One region of the Thioalkalivibrio sp. ALM2T genome, then DNA from elsewhere that is predicted to be linked to it. Evidence: riboswitches for the same ligand, from Rfam matches in the RefSeq annotation. Region 1 holds a riboswitch; the other holds the start of a gene.

Region 1 (7,342 bases):
GAGCCGCGCAGCTTCGCGTCCCAGTCGTCGCCGATCTCGTCATCGCCGGCCATCGACGCGAGCATGGTGTCCACTGCCTCGTCGCTCCAGTCACGACCGAACACATGCAGGCCCAGCGGCATCTGGTCCTCCTGCATGTCGGTCAGGTAGTGACCGATCTCGTGGACCAGCAGCTCCTCGTCCATCTCGGCGAGGCGACTGTCGCCGTGTTCCTCGCCATGCTCGTCACCGTGCTCGTCCTCATGGTCGTGCTTGTGAGCATGTTCGTGTTCGTCGTGACCATGTTCCCCATGGTGGTCGTCCCGGTGATGCTCGCCGTGCTCCTCCTCATGGCGCGCGTCGTTATGGGCTGACTCGGACACCTCGTGGTGGTCATCGCCTTCGTGATGGTCGTGATGATCTCCGTGCGCGTCGTGGTGGTGCCCGTGGTCATGGTGATGGCCGCGCGCCAGTTCACGCTCGATGGTCTCGGTCAGACCCAGATCGTCGATGCGTTCACGCAACGTCTGCGCCGCGCGCGAACGGGTGGCTGCGTCGGGTTGCGCGGCGGACTCGTAGGTCTCCACCAGCTGACGCAGCTCGAGCAGGCTGTCGTACAGCTCGGTGGCCGCCAGCGGCGGGGTCAGGTGGCTGATCATCACGCCCATGGCACGGCGCTTGGCCTGGATGCCCTCGCCCACGCCGTCGACGATGTAGGGATAGATGATCGGCAGCTCGGCGCCCAGGATCTCCGGATAGTCATCCGGCGTCATGCCGGCGCGCCGGCGCGGCAGGAACTCGCGGGTCGAATGGCGCCCGACATAGACCAGCGCATCGGCCTCGAAGTGATCCCGGATCCAGTGGTAGAAGCCGACATACTGGTGGGTCGGCGGGAAGGTGGTGTTGGCGTGCAGCAGGCGCTCGCTGACCTCCCAGCCGCGCGGCGGCTGCGGGCCGATGAACACGTTGCCGAACTCGATCCCCGGGAACAGCATCTCGCCGTCGCGGGTCATCGCCTCGCCGGGCGCCTCGCCCCAGCCCGTGAGGCCCGGGATTCCGGTACGCACCAGCGCCTTGCGCAGGCTCTCGGTGGTTGCGTGTTCATCCGCACTGGAGAGCGTGGCCTTCCAGGCCGCCTCGTACTGTGCAAGCAGGTCCAGCGCCCGCTCCTGCGCATCGTGCGGGTAGCTCTCCAGCATGTGGCGCAGATCGCCGACCCCGCTGTCCAGCGCGGCCTGGGCCAGCTCGGTCTTGTCGGCCTTCCAGGCCGTCTCCAGGCGGGCCTGCAGATAGCCGATCGGACCATCCACCAGCTCCGCCTGCACGGACTCGGGCAGGCGTTCGAAATAGGCCTGGTACTGTTCGCGATCCAGCGAAGGCACTCGCCCGGCGATCGCATCCAGCGCATCCGCCTGCTCCGGCAGGTTCACTGCGCGATCCTGGATCATGTCCATCAGCGCATCGGTATCCTCGGGCACGTCATCCCCGAGGTCGTATCCCGCGGCCTCCAGCCGCTGCAGCATCTCCAGCAACGACTCGGGCACGTCGAGCTTGTCCGCACCGATGTTCTGCCGCCCCGGCGGATGGTTGTAGTACACCACCGCCACGCGCTTGTCCGCGTTGTCCTTGGCGCGCAGGCGCTGCCAGGCCGCCATGCGCTCGGCCAGGGCCTTGACCCGTTCGTCCTCTGGCTCCGACAGCCGCAGGCGCACCCCGGTGCGCGCGTCGATCGCCGGCTCGCCGGCGGTGGCCAGTACCATCGGCTGGCTCATCCCCTGCAACTCGGGCATGGCCACGTGGTAATGCACCTTGTCCCAGGGGATCCCTTCATGCGACAGCTGCCACTGCAGCGTGCTGACGTCCGCCAGACGGATCCCCTTGACCACCGGCACGTCCAGCTCGCCAAAGGCCGCGGCCACGGCCTCGCGGTTGCCGCCCCCGCCGACGACAAAGTCCTGCAGGCTCACGATCCCGGCCAGCTCGGCCGGGGCCGCGCGTTCGGCCAGCTGCTCCACCGCCTCGCGGCTGGCGCCACCCCAGCGCGCCAGCACGGCAAAGCACTGCAGGCCGCGTTGTTCCAGCGCCTCGCAGCTCGCATCCAGCAGCGCCCGATCACCGGGCCGGTCGCCGGTATCCAGGTCCAGCAGCGCGACAGCCGGCCCAGCGTCGAGTCCAAGATCCCCGGGATCGGCTCTCGAGACCCCATCCCGGTAATAGCGGATCGTCTCGCGCGGGTCCGGTTCGGGGACCTCGATCACATGGCCACCGGCCGCCGCCAGCCAGCGCATCAGCCCTTCCATGCTCTCCGGGGTACGGCCCTGATAGAAGGCACGGCCTGTCAGCCAGTCCACCTGCTCCGCAAAGCGCTCCTTCTGAGTCGTCAGATGTTCCCGCGGGTCCACTCCGGGTTCGGGGTTCTCCGCCAGCTCGGTGCGCGCATCGTCTTCCAGGCCCGCCAGCACGAACTCGCCATCCAGGCGCGACAGTGCGGTCAGGCGGCGTTCGCTATTGATCGCCAGCACCGCCGCGCCGTCGGCTGGCGGCTGCTCGCGCAACAGGCGCTCCAGGCGCCCGGCCTGGTCGCCGAACACGGCGGCCACCAGTACTGCATCGGCCTCGGCCCACAGGGCCGCAACGGCGGCGTCGTCCTTGTCGGCCAGCTGCTCCGGTGTGCGCAGAACGACTTCCGCGTTGGGATGGGCCTCGAGAAAGCGATGGGCGCCGGCGGCAACCTCGGCCGCCGAGCGATCCGACACGATGCCGGTGATCTGTGGACCGGCCCACGCCGACCCCGCCCACAGGCAGGCGGCAAGCAATAATAGGGTGCGTTTCCAGATGGACATACGGATGACTCCGGAGAAACTACAGACCGCTGCACAACAGGCAAGCGGTCGGGAAACGCTGAACCTTCAGCGCTTCCCGACATGCCGGTTAAGAACAGACTGAATTTGGGGGTACGGGCCGGATTCAGCCGCGCTGATTGGCCGGCTGCCAGAGGACTTCCGCGCCGTTCTCGTGACGCGCGAGCACGCGGCAGAGCACGAACAGCAGATCCGACAGGCGGTTGATGTAGGCCAGGGAATTTGGCCGCAGCGCCTCGTGGTGGTTGAGCGCCACCAGCCGTCGCTCGGCACGGCGGCACACCGTCCGCGCGATATGGCAGTCGGCCGTGGCCGGACCACCACCGGGCAGGATGAACTCCTTCAACGCCGGAAGATCGGCGTTGAAGCTCTCGAGCTCGACATCCAGCCGCTCGACCGAGGCCTCCGGAAGTGCCTCATGGCCCGGCACCGCCAGCTCCGCCCCGAGATCGAACAGCTCGTGCTGCACCAGGGCCAGCGAACGACGCACTTCCTCGGGCAGATCGTGGACCAGAACCCGGCCCACGACACTGTTCAACTCGTCCACATCACCGAAGGCCTCGACCCGGTGGCTGTCCTTGTCCACCCGCGAGCCATCACCCAGGCCAGTGCGGCCCTCGTCGCCGGTACGCGTCGCAATCTTCGACAGTCGATTTCCCATGGTCTTACCTCTGCTGGTAGCGGAGCTTCACAAACGCGGCCCGCCCCGGCTGGTTGTAGTCAACTCCATCAAACGAATTTCTCGCGACCACGTAATCCCGGTCGAACACGTTGTCAATCGAGGCCTCGACTCGCCACTCCGAATTAATCTGGTACCCAGCGCGCAAATTCACCAAACCGTAACCAGAGAGCCGCTCATCATTGGCGCTGTCGTTGTATGAACGGCTTTTTGCAATGATGGAGCCCCCAAACGAAAAGCTTTGGATCTGCCTATCCAGATCGAAACGGGCAGTTACCGGGGACCGACGAGGAAGTTCATTGCCTGTGGCGCGATCCTCTGCATCCAAAAGGGTCAACGAAGCGCGCGAAATCCAACCTTCACGTTCATAACCACCCTCCAGCTCAAGTCCGGAAATCCTCGCTTGGTCAACATTCTCAGGCGGCCAAACTGGAATCATTTTTTCCACTCGGGACTGGAAGATTGCTGCGTCCAGATACCCTTGCGAAAAACTGGCTCGTAGGCCTATTTCAACCGTTTCAGACTCTTCTGCTTGAAGTTCCGGATCGCCCGCCCCTGGCCAATAAAGTTGATTAAATGTAGGCGCATTAAAAGCGGTACCGTAAGTGGCTCGAAGACGTATGGTATCTGTTGCCTGCATACCCCAAGCCAACTGCCCTGTTACCTTGTCGCCGAACTGCTCATTGTCGTCATAACGCAAGCTTCCCTCGAGGTCATGACGGCCCACTCCAACCTGCGTCACTGAGTATGCGCCAACGTTGTACCGCGAATTTTCAACATAGTCGGTGGTGCTATCCACCCGGTCTTCGTACGCATCGATCCCGGCAATCAAGTAAACATGGTCCGTTATCTCGATATCGTTGCGCCACTCCACGGCATCGCGTTTCGTATCGAAGCGCGACGAAAAGACACCCTCGCTAAAGTTATCGTTCTCGTCGCGACTGTGACTGACACTGACCTCGGTATCCCAAAGCGGGGTCACGGGCACGCGCAAGCCAGCACGAAGCCCGGCATGCCGAAAATCGGTTTCATCCTCGGAACCATCGAATTCGGTCCTACCTTCTGAGTACAGCACGCTACCGAAAACCTCCACCCCATTACCCAGGCGGTGCGAGACCTTGGTAGCCAGCGAGGTATTTTCATAGCCATCGCGGTCTTCGTCGCCCACGCCATCCTGGACATTGATTCCGTCTGTGTTGAAGTGGCTGACTGAGAAGCTATAACTCGTATTATCGTTGCCTCCGGCCACGCCGACACCCGTCTCCCAGGTGTTGAAGCTGCCGCCGCCGACAAACGCGTTGACCTTCGGCGGACCCTTGCGCCCCTCGCGGGTAAACACTTGCACCACGCCACCGATGGCGTCGGAGCCGTAGATACTGGTGCGGGGCCCGCGAACGATCTCCACGCGCTCAATCTCTTCGGGCGGCAGGAACTGCCAACTTGCCCCACCTCCCGTCGCAGGCCCCATTCGAACTCCATCGACCAGCAGCAGGGTGTGTCCAGAGCTCGCCCCACGGGTGAAGACCGAAGTGGTCTTGCCGAAGGCGCTGTTCTGGGAGGTCTCGATCCCGGCGCGACCTTCGAGCAGATCGGTGAACTGTTTGGGTTGCAGCCGCTCGATCTCTTCACGGTCGATTATGGTGACCGATGCCAGCGTCTCGTCGACGGTCTGAGCGATGCGACTCGCCGTCACCTGGACGGTGTCGAGGGTCTGGGCTTCGGTTTCGGGGGCGTCCTGGGCGTGTGCCAGGGCGGGGGTCATGGCCAGCAGAATGGCCGAGGAAAGTGCTGTGCGTTTCATGTCGTCCGTGTCTCCCGGCGAGCCGCCCGCACGCCGTTGATTCGTCGGGATCGCGCAGACAGGAGGAAACAGACACGAGGGGGATCGGCCAGGGCCGGCGAACGGCTGGGCTCGATCATCCGCCTCGCATGCCCTCCGCATGCCGCGCGATCATTCCCTGGCCGGTCTCCGGGCTGACGAGCGTTCCGGTGCGGCGCCTTCCCGAGCGTTTGCTCAGTGACATATGCCGCGACCATCAGAGACCTTGGTCTCTCGCTCGATCACCGTTGCGGGGGCAGCGTCGGACTCGCCCATCAACATGGGCTCACCGATCTTCCCGTTTAACCCGACCAGCAAACGCCGACCGGGCACCAAGGAACGGCGCGAACCTTACACAGTTGGGCGCAAAATTACCAGTCGAGAGGGCGCTGGGTGGCCCCGCCTTTCCGATCAACGCCGCCGACGCTCCTCGGCATGCAGGTAGCGTGCGCCTCGCTTGAGGAGCCGCCCCCAGGTCTTGTCCTGCAGCATGGCGTCGAACTCCGGGGAGCGCTCGGCCCGCAGTGCGACCGGATGTGAGTCGTCGCCGGGGTGGGTGGCCAGCATATCCATCCGCTCGCGGTTGGCGCCGTAGCGAGCAACCAGGAAGTCGCGCATGGAATCGCTCAGCGGCAGGTGATAGATACGGGTCAGCCGCATCGCCAGCCATTCGGCCATGCGTCCCAGGTCCTGGCGCACCTTGCGCACCATGGCGGAGCCCAGACCGGCCTTGGCATCCGCGCTCATGCCCACGTACAAGCCCCCGAGGTAGGCGGCGGGGTTGGCATAGATGGCGCGCTGGATACTCGGGTTGGTCAGGTCCACCAGCGGTTCCAGGATCAGCGCCAGCTGGATGCCGATACGCTTGGCGGTTTCCGCGTCCAGCACAGACCCGCCCAGGTAGAAAAGCTCTCCCTGTCGCTCGATCTTCAATTCGCTGAGATAGTTGCAGAAGGCATTCGCCAGCTTGAGCTTCTGATCGTCGCTCAGTTCGATCAGCTCTTCGCTGACCCGAATACCCCGCACGCTGCGCTTGAACCAGCCCTTCTCGCCCTTCTTCTCGACCTGTGCTCGCCGCAGGGCTTCCCAGCGCTCCACTGCGTTCGTATAGCGGCTCTGGGCCTGCATCAGCTGGTCGCGCGCCTCGCGCAGATCCTCCACGCGCCGCAGGGCGAGCCCCAGCAACTGGCCCTCGGACGAATGCTCCCCGGGTTCGAGGTCTTCCAGCCGCTGCAGTGCCTCGAGCACCTGACGTCCAAGACTCACCACCGGCTCGCGCAGGGCCTGAGGTTCCAGGCCGGAGGCCTCGCTCTGTGCCAGCAGCATGCCCAGAGAGCGCAGGCGGCTGACCACCCCCGCCTGCGCCACCCGAAAGCGATTGCCCTGCGATTCCAGGCGGTCCAGCGCCGCGCCCAGCTGCCATCCACCGGACCACTCGAAGCTCAGTCGCTTGATCTGGCGCCCGTTCACCAGTTCGAACGCCAGCACGAAGATCGCCTGCACGTCCTCAAGCGTGCAGCGCGCCAGGTCGTCCGCATCCGCCGCGGAGAACAGCCGGTCGAGGAACTGGTCCACGCGCCGCACGCCGTCCTCCTGGGTCGGCGCCATGCCCCGCAGGCGATCACGCAGCAGGTCGGCGACCTCCGGGGCCTCGTGGTGCAGCTTCTCCAGTGCCGCGAGTCTCGAATCCTCGGTCGCATCCACCAGATCGCCCACGCGCGCGCGCAGACCCAGGCGGCGATAGATTTCGATCTGCTCCGCGGCGGCAGCCAGGCTGGCATCGCCGGTCATCTCGCGCACCGCGACCGCCACGGCCTCGGGGGCGATATCCACTTCGTGCAGAAGGACTTGGGCTGCCTTGCGCCGACGCATGTCCGGGGTCATCTCTCCCATCGCCAGGTCGCGGGTGACGAACAGCAGATCCGGCAGCAAGTCGATGGTGTTGCGCAGCTGATCGCGCGAGCGCTCCTGGCGCTTGCCCCGTGTGGCATCCGCGACGAAGCG
Region 2 (7,342 bases), on a different contig from region 1:
TCGGCCAGGGTGAGCAGGATGCCCCCGCCCAGGGCCGAGGCCGGCAGGATCACGCGCTGGTCGTTGCCAAAGATCAGACGCAGCATGTGCGGCACGATCAGCCCGACAAAGCCGACCGCGCCGACCTGGGTGACCGCAGTCGCGGTGATCAGGGCAGCCACGACATAGATCGTCCATTCCACCGGGCGTACGGCCACTCCGAGGGCCGCGGCCTGCATTGGCCCGCGCGCCAGGACGTTCAGGGTGCGCCCAAAGGGCAGGGCGAGCAGGGCGACGACCACGAGTACGCCCCAGGCGGGGTAGGGGTTGCGGGCATGGGAGACGTCGCCCATCAGCCAGTACAGCATGCCCGGGAGCTCCGCGGTGGGGCTGACCGCGAGGATGAAACTGATCATCGCGCCCCAGCCGGCGGCCACCACGACACCGGTCAGCAGCAGGCGGGTCGGGGTCCAGCTGCCCGTGCCGTGGGCCAGGCCGAACACCAGAATGGTGGACAGCAGGGCACCCACGAAGGCCGCGGCCGAGACCGAGAACATAGACAGCCCCGCCAGCATCGCCAGCAAGGCGCCCACCGAGGCGCCGCCAGAGAGCCCCAGCACGTAGGGATCGGCCAGTGGATTGCGCAGCAGCACCTGCATGAGCGCTCCGGCCAGGCCCAGCAGCCCGCCGGCGGCGAACGCGGCCAGCGCGCGCGGCAGGCGCAGCTCCAGTACCAGGGTGCTGTGCAGTCGCGAGGCCTCGCCGAAGAAGACACTCAGCAGGTCAGGGAACGGAATCTGCACGCTGCCGTAAGCCAGTGCCACCAGGACGGAGAGCACAGACGCGGGCAACAGCACGCCGAGGGCCAGGAGGAACGAACGGGTCAAGCGGGAGCCCTCCGCTCCAGGCGGGCGAAGCGGTGGATTGCCGGAACGGCGGGAGCGCGGCCTTCAGCACACGTACAACGCTCCTTCATTGGTGTCCCGCAGTATCCGTTGCGAGAGACCGCGAGGCGGACCGTCATGGTGATGGGGCGGGACGGCGTGTGCGGGCGCGTTCGAGTTCTTCGCACATCAGGGCGGTGCCTTCCGCGATGCGTCCGGTATGGCGTTGCAGGAGCGAAGGGGGAATGAAGAAGAGATTGTCGCGCTGGACCGCGGTCATGTCCTCCCATTGGCCCCAGGCGATCACCCAGTCGGGGCGGTCCTCGCCCATGCCGCCGCCGATGATGACCTCGGGGTCGGCATCCAGTACGGCTTCGCGCCCAATGCGCGGCACCAGGCGGTCGAGATCGCCAAACACGTTCACGCCGCCACACACGGCGATGGCCTCGGCGATCAGGTGGTCGTCATTGACCGTCATCAACGGTTGCTCCCACACCTGATAGAACACGCGAATCGGATCCCGGTCGCCGTACGTGGCGCGTAGCGCGTCCATTCGGTCCAGGAAGTCCTGTGCCGCGGCCTCGCCCTGGTCATGCGTGCCGGCCAGCGTGGCCATGCGCCGCATGCTCGAGGCCACACCCTCGAAGCTGCGCGGTTCCGATACATACACCGGCAGTCCCAGTTCGCGCAGGCGTTCGACCTGGGAGGCGGAGTTGCCGCTCTTCCACGCGATCACCAGATCGGGGTCCCTTTCCAGTACCCGTTCCAGGTCAATCCGGCTGTAGCCGCCAATCCGCGGGATGGCCTCCGCCTCGGGCGGATAATCGCTGTACTGCGTTGCGCCCACGATGCGGTCCCCCGCACCCACGGCAAACAGCACCTCGGTGATGTGCGGGGCCAGGCTGACGATGCGCTCGGCAGGCTGCTCCAGATGGACCTCGCGGTCATCGTCGTCGGTGACCGTAATCGAGTCCCCGATTGCGGGCAGCGGGGTCGAGAGCAGGCCCATGAGGCAAGCGAGCAGTGGAGTTCGAGAAGTCCAGAATTGCATGAGTTTACAGTCGCATTGGATTGGTTATTCAAGCGCCTTCGAGCCGGCTGGTGAGCCGTCACCAGGCGTTGGACTAGCGGGGCATCATAGCAGCAAGCCTGGGGCGCCTCGGAGCGTCAATTGGTCGGCAGTGGGCTTGCCGCGTATGATTCACGCTTCGCTGCCAGGTGCCCGGGTGATTGGTCGCACGGGTTAAACGGGAAGTCGGTGCAGGCGCGGGATCCTCCTCAGCTCCATGCCGACGCTGCCCCCGCAACGGTAGGCGAGTGGGTTCGCGGGGTGCTCCATCAGGCACCGCGGACCTCGGCAAGTCGAAAGCCACTGGGCCGCACGTGGCCCGGGAAGGCGACTTGCCGCCCCGGATTGCCGGGGATTCGCGAGCCCGGAGACCGGCCTGGACGAACTTTCTGCGACCGCGCGGTGGGCGAGGGTCGGTAGGCATGGATCTGTCATGACCATGCCCCGATTCTTCTGCATCCGCGTCGCGTCGCCCTGACGGTAAGCCGATGCAGTCCGATTTGCCCGCCAACGAGAATCCTTCCCGGCCCGATGCGGATGCGGCTGCTTCGGGCTTTGCCCAAGATGAGCTGGCGGCCGTCTACCGGGTGATCGCGGAACGCCGCGATATGCGCCACTTTCGACCGGACCCGGTTGATCCGGCGGTGCTGCGGCGCGTGCTTGAGGCGGCGCATCGTGCGCCGAGCGTCGGGTATATGCAGCCCTGGCGCTTCCTGCGCATTACCGACCCGGCCGAGCGCGAGGCGCTGCATGCCCACGCGGCGGAGGAACAGGCCCGCACCGCACAAGCCTGTGGCGAGCGCGCAGCGGAGGTGCATCGCTTGAAGCTGGAGGGCATCCGCGAGGCGGGCGAGCTGCTGGTCGTGGCCCTGACCGATGGCCGCGAGCGCTACGTGCTCGGCCGGCGGACGCTCCCCGAGATGGACCTGTGTTCCGCCGCCTGCGCGATCCAGAACCTGTGGCTGGCCGCCCGCGCCGAGGGCCTGGGCATGGGCTGGGTCTCCCTGTTCGATCCGGACTGGCTGGCCGATCGGCTGGACATGCCCGAAGGCGGGTACCCGATCGCGGTGCTGTGCCTGGGGCATGTGGAGCGCTTCTATGACCGGCCGCTGCTGGAGACCGCCGGCTGGGACAGCCGCCGCCCGCTGGAAGACCTGGTATTCCAGGACCGCTGGGGTGCGGCGTGCGAGCTGGTCGAGTCCCCGGATGCGCGGGAATCCGTCACGGGTCCGGATGGGGCATCCGGGCGCGGCCCGGCATGAGTACCTTTCTGATCCTGATGGGCGCCCTGGTCCTGGACCGACTGTTTGGTGACCCTCGGTGGTTCCACCCGCTCGCCGGATTCGGCCAGCTCGCGGCCTGGGCCGAATCGCGTTGGCATGCGCCGAGCCGTGCACGCGGAGCGCTTCTCCTCGCGGCGCTGGTCCTGCCTTGGGTGGCGCTGGCCGCACTGGGCGCCTCGCTGGCCTGGGGCTGGCTTCTGACGCTGGTGATCCTCACGCTGGCGATTGGCTGGCGCAGTCTGGACGAGCATGCGGAGGTGGTGGCCGAGGCCCTGGAAAGGGATGACCTGTCTGGGGCGCGCACTGGTGTCGGCATGTTGGTCAGTCGCGACACGGCGGCCCTGGATGAGCGCGGGGTGAGTGGCGCCACCATCGAGTCGGTGCTGGAGAACGGCAACGACGCGCTGTTCGCCACGATCTTCTGGTTCCTGGTGGCCGGCGCGCCGGGCGTGGTCGCCTATCGCCTGGTGAACACGCTGGACGCGATGTGGGGCTATCGCAATGACCGGTTTCGCTCGTTTGGCTGGGCCGCCGCGCGCCTGGACGATGCCATGAACCTGATCCCGGCCCGGCTGACGGCACTGGCCTATGCCCTGGCGGGGCGTGGCCGGGACGCGCTGCAGTGCTGGCGCGAGCAGGCCGCCGGCTGGAAGAGCCCGAACGCGGGGCCGGTGATGGCCGCGGGGGCGGGTGCGCTGGGCGTGGTCCTGGGCGGAGCGGCGCCCTATGGCGGGCAGCGCGAGTGGCGACCCCGCCTGGGGATGGGCCGCATGCCCGACGCGGCAGGCATTCGCCAGGCAATTACGCTGTTGGATCGTGCGCTGGCCATCTGGATGGCCTTTATTGTGGCCGGGGTGATTGTCGTTGTCCTGTTCTGAGGCCCAATCGATGCAGACGCCGGAGCCGAAGGCGCTGATTCAGGTGCACGGGGGCGGTATCCGCCAGGCGGCCGCGCGCTACGGGATCCCCAAGGCCGACTGGCTGGATCTTTCCACGGGCATCAACCCGCATGGCTACCCCGCAGGCGAGCTTCCGCCAGGGGCCTGGGCGCGCCTGCCGGAACCGGACGACGGCCTGGAGGCCGCGGCCGCCGCCTATTATGGGGCCGGGGCGCTTTTGCCGGTGCCCGGTTCCCAGGCCGCGATCCAGCTGCTGCCCGCGCTACGGGAAGGCACTTCGCGCGTGGGCATCCTCGAGCCCAGCTACAACGAACACGCTCGCGCCTGGCACGGGGCCGGGCACAACGTCGTCCCGCTGGACGGGGATTCGATCGAGGCCGCATTGCCCGGCCTGGACGTGCTGGTGCTGGTCAACCCCAACAACCCGACCGGACAGCGGTTCGACCGCGCGGACCTGCTGGCGTGGCATGCGGCCCTGGCCGCGCGCGGCGGCTGGCTGATCGTGGACGAGGCCTTCATGGACGTGACACCGGAGGCGAGCCTGGCGCAGGAAAAGCCGCGGAAGGGGCTGGTGGTGCTGCGCTCGCTGGGGAAGTTCTTTGGCCTGGCCGGGGCGCGCGTGGGATTTGTCATTGCGGAGGACACGCTGCTCACGCGACTGGCCGCCCGGATGGGCCCGTGGGGTCTTGCCGGACCGTCTCGCTGGATCGCCACCCAGGCGCTGTCGGACCGGGCCTGGCAGGCCGAGACACGCGGCATGCTCGAGGCACGTGGCCAGCGCCTGGCGGACTTGCTGCGCGACCAGGGGCTGGAACCCGCCGGCGGCACCGCGCTGTTTCAGTGGTGCCGCGTGGACGATCCCGCGGGCTGGCAGGATCGCCTGGGCGCGCAGGGCATTCTGGTTCGGCGGTTTGATGAGCCGGGCAGCCTTCGTTTTGGCTTGCCGGGACAGGAACACGAATGGAAGCGCCTGGAACAGGCACTGGGGGCGTCCTGATGGGTACGACGCTGATGGTGCAGGGCACGACCTCGGATGCCGGCAAGAGCGTGCTGGTGGCGGGACTGGCGCGCGTGCTGTACCGGCGCGGGCTGTCGGTGGTGCCGTTCAAGCCGCAGAACATGGCGCTGAACAGCGCGGTCACTATGGATGGTGGCGAGATCGGGCGCGCCCAGGCCCTGCAGGCGGCGGCCTGTGGCCTGGAACCGCATACGGACATGAACCCGGTACTGCTGAAACCCAGCTCGGACCAGGGCGCGCAGGTGATCATCCACGGCCGGCCGGCGGCGGAGCTGGATGCCCGGGCCTACCACGACTACAAGCCAGTGGCGCGCGAGGCGGTGCTGGCCTCGCATGGCCGACTGACCGCACAGTACGACCACGTCCTCGTGGAGGGCGCCGGTTCGCCGGCGGAGATCAACCTGCGTGCCGGCGACATTGCCAACATGGGCTTTGCCGAGGCCGTGGACTGCCCGGTGATCCTGGTTGCGGATATCGACCGGGGCGGGGTGTTCGCGCACCTGGTGGGCACGCTGGCGCTGTTGAGCGAGACGGAGCGCGCGCGGGTACAGGGCTTCGTGATCAACCGCTTTCGCGGCGATATCGGCCTGTTGCAACCCGGCCTGGACTGGCTGGAACAGGAAACCGGAAAGCCGGTGCTCGGCGTGATTCCGTACCTGCACGGGCTTTATCTGGATGCCGAGGACGCCCTGCCGCGCGAGGCGATGCCCGAGAAGGCTGCGGATGCGTTGAAGGTGGTCGTGCCGGCACTGCCGCGCATCTCCAACCACACGGATTTCGATCCGCTGCGTCTCCACCCGGCAGTGGACCTGCGCTTTGTTGGTCCAGGCGAATCCCTGCAGCCGGCGGATCTGGTCATCCTGCCGGGCTCGAAGGCCGTGCGTGGTGACCTCGCCTGGCTGCGCGAGCAGGGCTGGGAGGCCGCGCTGGAGCGGCATGTGCGTTATGGCGGGAAGGTGCTGGGCATCTGCGGCGGTTTCCAGATGCTGGGGCGTGCGGTGCACGATCCCGATGGGGTGGAGGGCCAGCCGGGCTCCACCGCGGCGCTGGGCTGGCTGGATATCGAGACCCGGCTCGCCCCGGAGAAGCACCTGGAACAGGTGAGCGGCGACCGCGTGCTGGATCGGGAGGCCCGCGTGGAAGGCTACGAGATCCATGCGGGCGTGACGACCGGCCCGGGCCTGGGGCGTCCGGTTCTGCAGCTGGAACACGGCCCGGATGGCGCCCGCAGCGAGGATGACACGGTGGCCGGAACTTATGTCCACGGCGTGTTCGATACAGCGGACGCCGCCGAGGCCTTGCTCAATTGGGCGGGAATGCGTACCGGGATGGACAAAGGGGAAGACCTGGCAACGGCGCGGGAGCGCGGCCTGGAACGCCTTGCCGATTCTCTGGAAGAACACCTGGATATGAAATACATACTGACCCTTCTGCAAGCCGATTCGACGGATCCGGTCGCATGAAGACCCTGGTGCTGGGTGGCGTGCGCTCGGGCAAGAGCCGGCTGGCGGAACAACTGGCGGCCGCCAGCCGCCTGCCCGTGACCTACGTGGCGACGGCGCGCGCGGATGACGCCGAAATGGCGCGCCGGATCGAACGCCACCGCGCGGACCGGCCTGCAGACTGGGGCCTCGTCGAGGCCGACACGGGCCTGGCCCGGGCGCTGGAGCAGGCCGCGGGACCGGAGCAGTGCCTGCTGGTGGACTGCCTGACCCTGTGGCTGACCCAGCTCCTGTGTACCGATGACGAGTGCCGGATCGAACGTGAGCGCGAGGCCCTGATCGAAACGGTTCCACGCCTGCCGGGCACGCTGGTATTCGTCTCCAACGAAACCGGCATGGGGATCACGCCGATGGACGCATTATCCCGCCGCTTCGCCGACGAGGCCGGCTGGCTCCACCAGCGCCTGGCGCCAACGATGGACCGCGTTATCCTCACCGTCGCCGGCCTCCCGCACGTCCTGAAGGGAGACCCGCTGTGACAGTACGGCATATAAACACTCCGCCCTCTAGGCACGCATACACGGAGGCTGGTCGCCCATCACCACCGCTACACTCCGGCCCCAACCGACATTTCCGTTACTCATCCCTTGGCATCCCGGCCACCCAACGCTCGTCATCCCGGAAACCGCACAGCGGTTATCCGGGATCTCCGTCGTTGGCAGGTGGCACGGACGTTAGGGGGTATCCCCGACGTGGGGAGATCCCGGC

What was found. Region 1 has a riboswitch for cobalamin ahead of F816_RS0104790 (TonB-dependent receptor domain-containing protein). Riboswitches for the same ligand answer to the same signal wherever they lie in the genome.
Region 2: it holds a riboswitch for cobalamin, as region 1 does, so the genes downstream of both, bluB (5,6-dimethylbenzimidazole synthase) here and F816_RS0104790 (TonB-dependent receptor domain-containing protein) in region 1, are expected to answer to the same signal.

Annotation. Positions count from the first base shown of each region.
Region 1 is NZ_KB906558.1:22,246-29,587, forward strand. Features, by position in the region: gene F816_RS0104780 (cobaltochelatase subunit CobN) at 1-2,822, opposite strand, end outside; gene F816_RS0104785 (cob(I)yrinic acid a,c-diamide adenosyltransferase) at 2,947-3,501, opposite strand; gene F816_RS0104790 (TonB-dependent receptor domain-containing protein) at 3,506-5,320, opposite strand; cobalamin riboswitch at 5,462-5,690, opposite strand; gene F816_RS0104795 (hypothetical protein) at 5,750-7,342, opposite strand, start outside.
Region 2 is NZ_KB906556.1:291,851-299,192, reverse strand. Features, by position in the region: gene F816_RS0101350 (iron ABC transporter permease) at 1-866, opposite strand, end outside; gene F816_RS0101345 (cobalamin-binding protein) at 1,000-1,872, opposite strand; cobalamin riboswitch at 2,063-2,327, shown strand; gene bluB (5,6-dimethylbenzimidazole synthase) at 2,421-3,194, shown strand; gene cbiB (adenosylcobinamide-phosphate synthase CbiB) at 3,191-4,093, shown strand; gene cobD (threonine-phosphate decarboxylase CobD) at 4,104-5,111, shown strand; gene F816_RS0101325 (cobyric acid synthase) at 5,111-6,595, shown strand; gene cobU (bifunctional adenosylcobinamide kinase/adenosylcobinamide-phosphate guanylyltransferase) at 6,592-7,113, shown strand.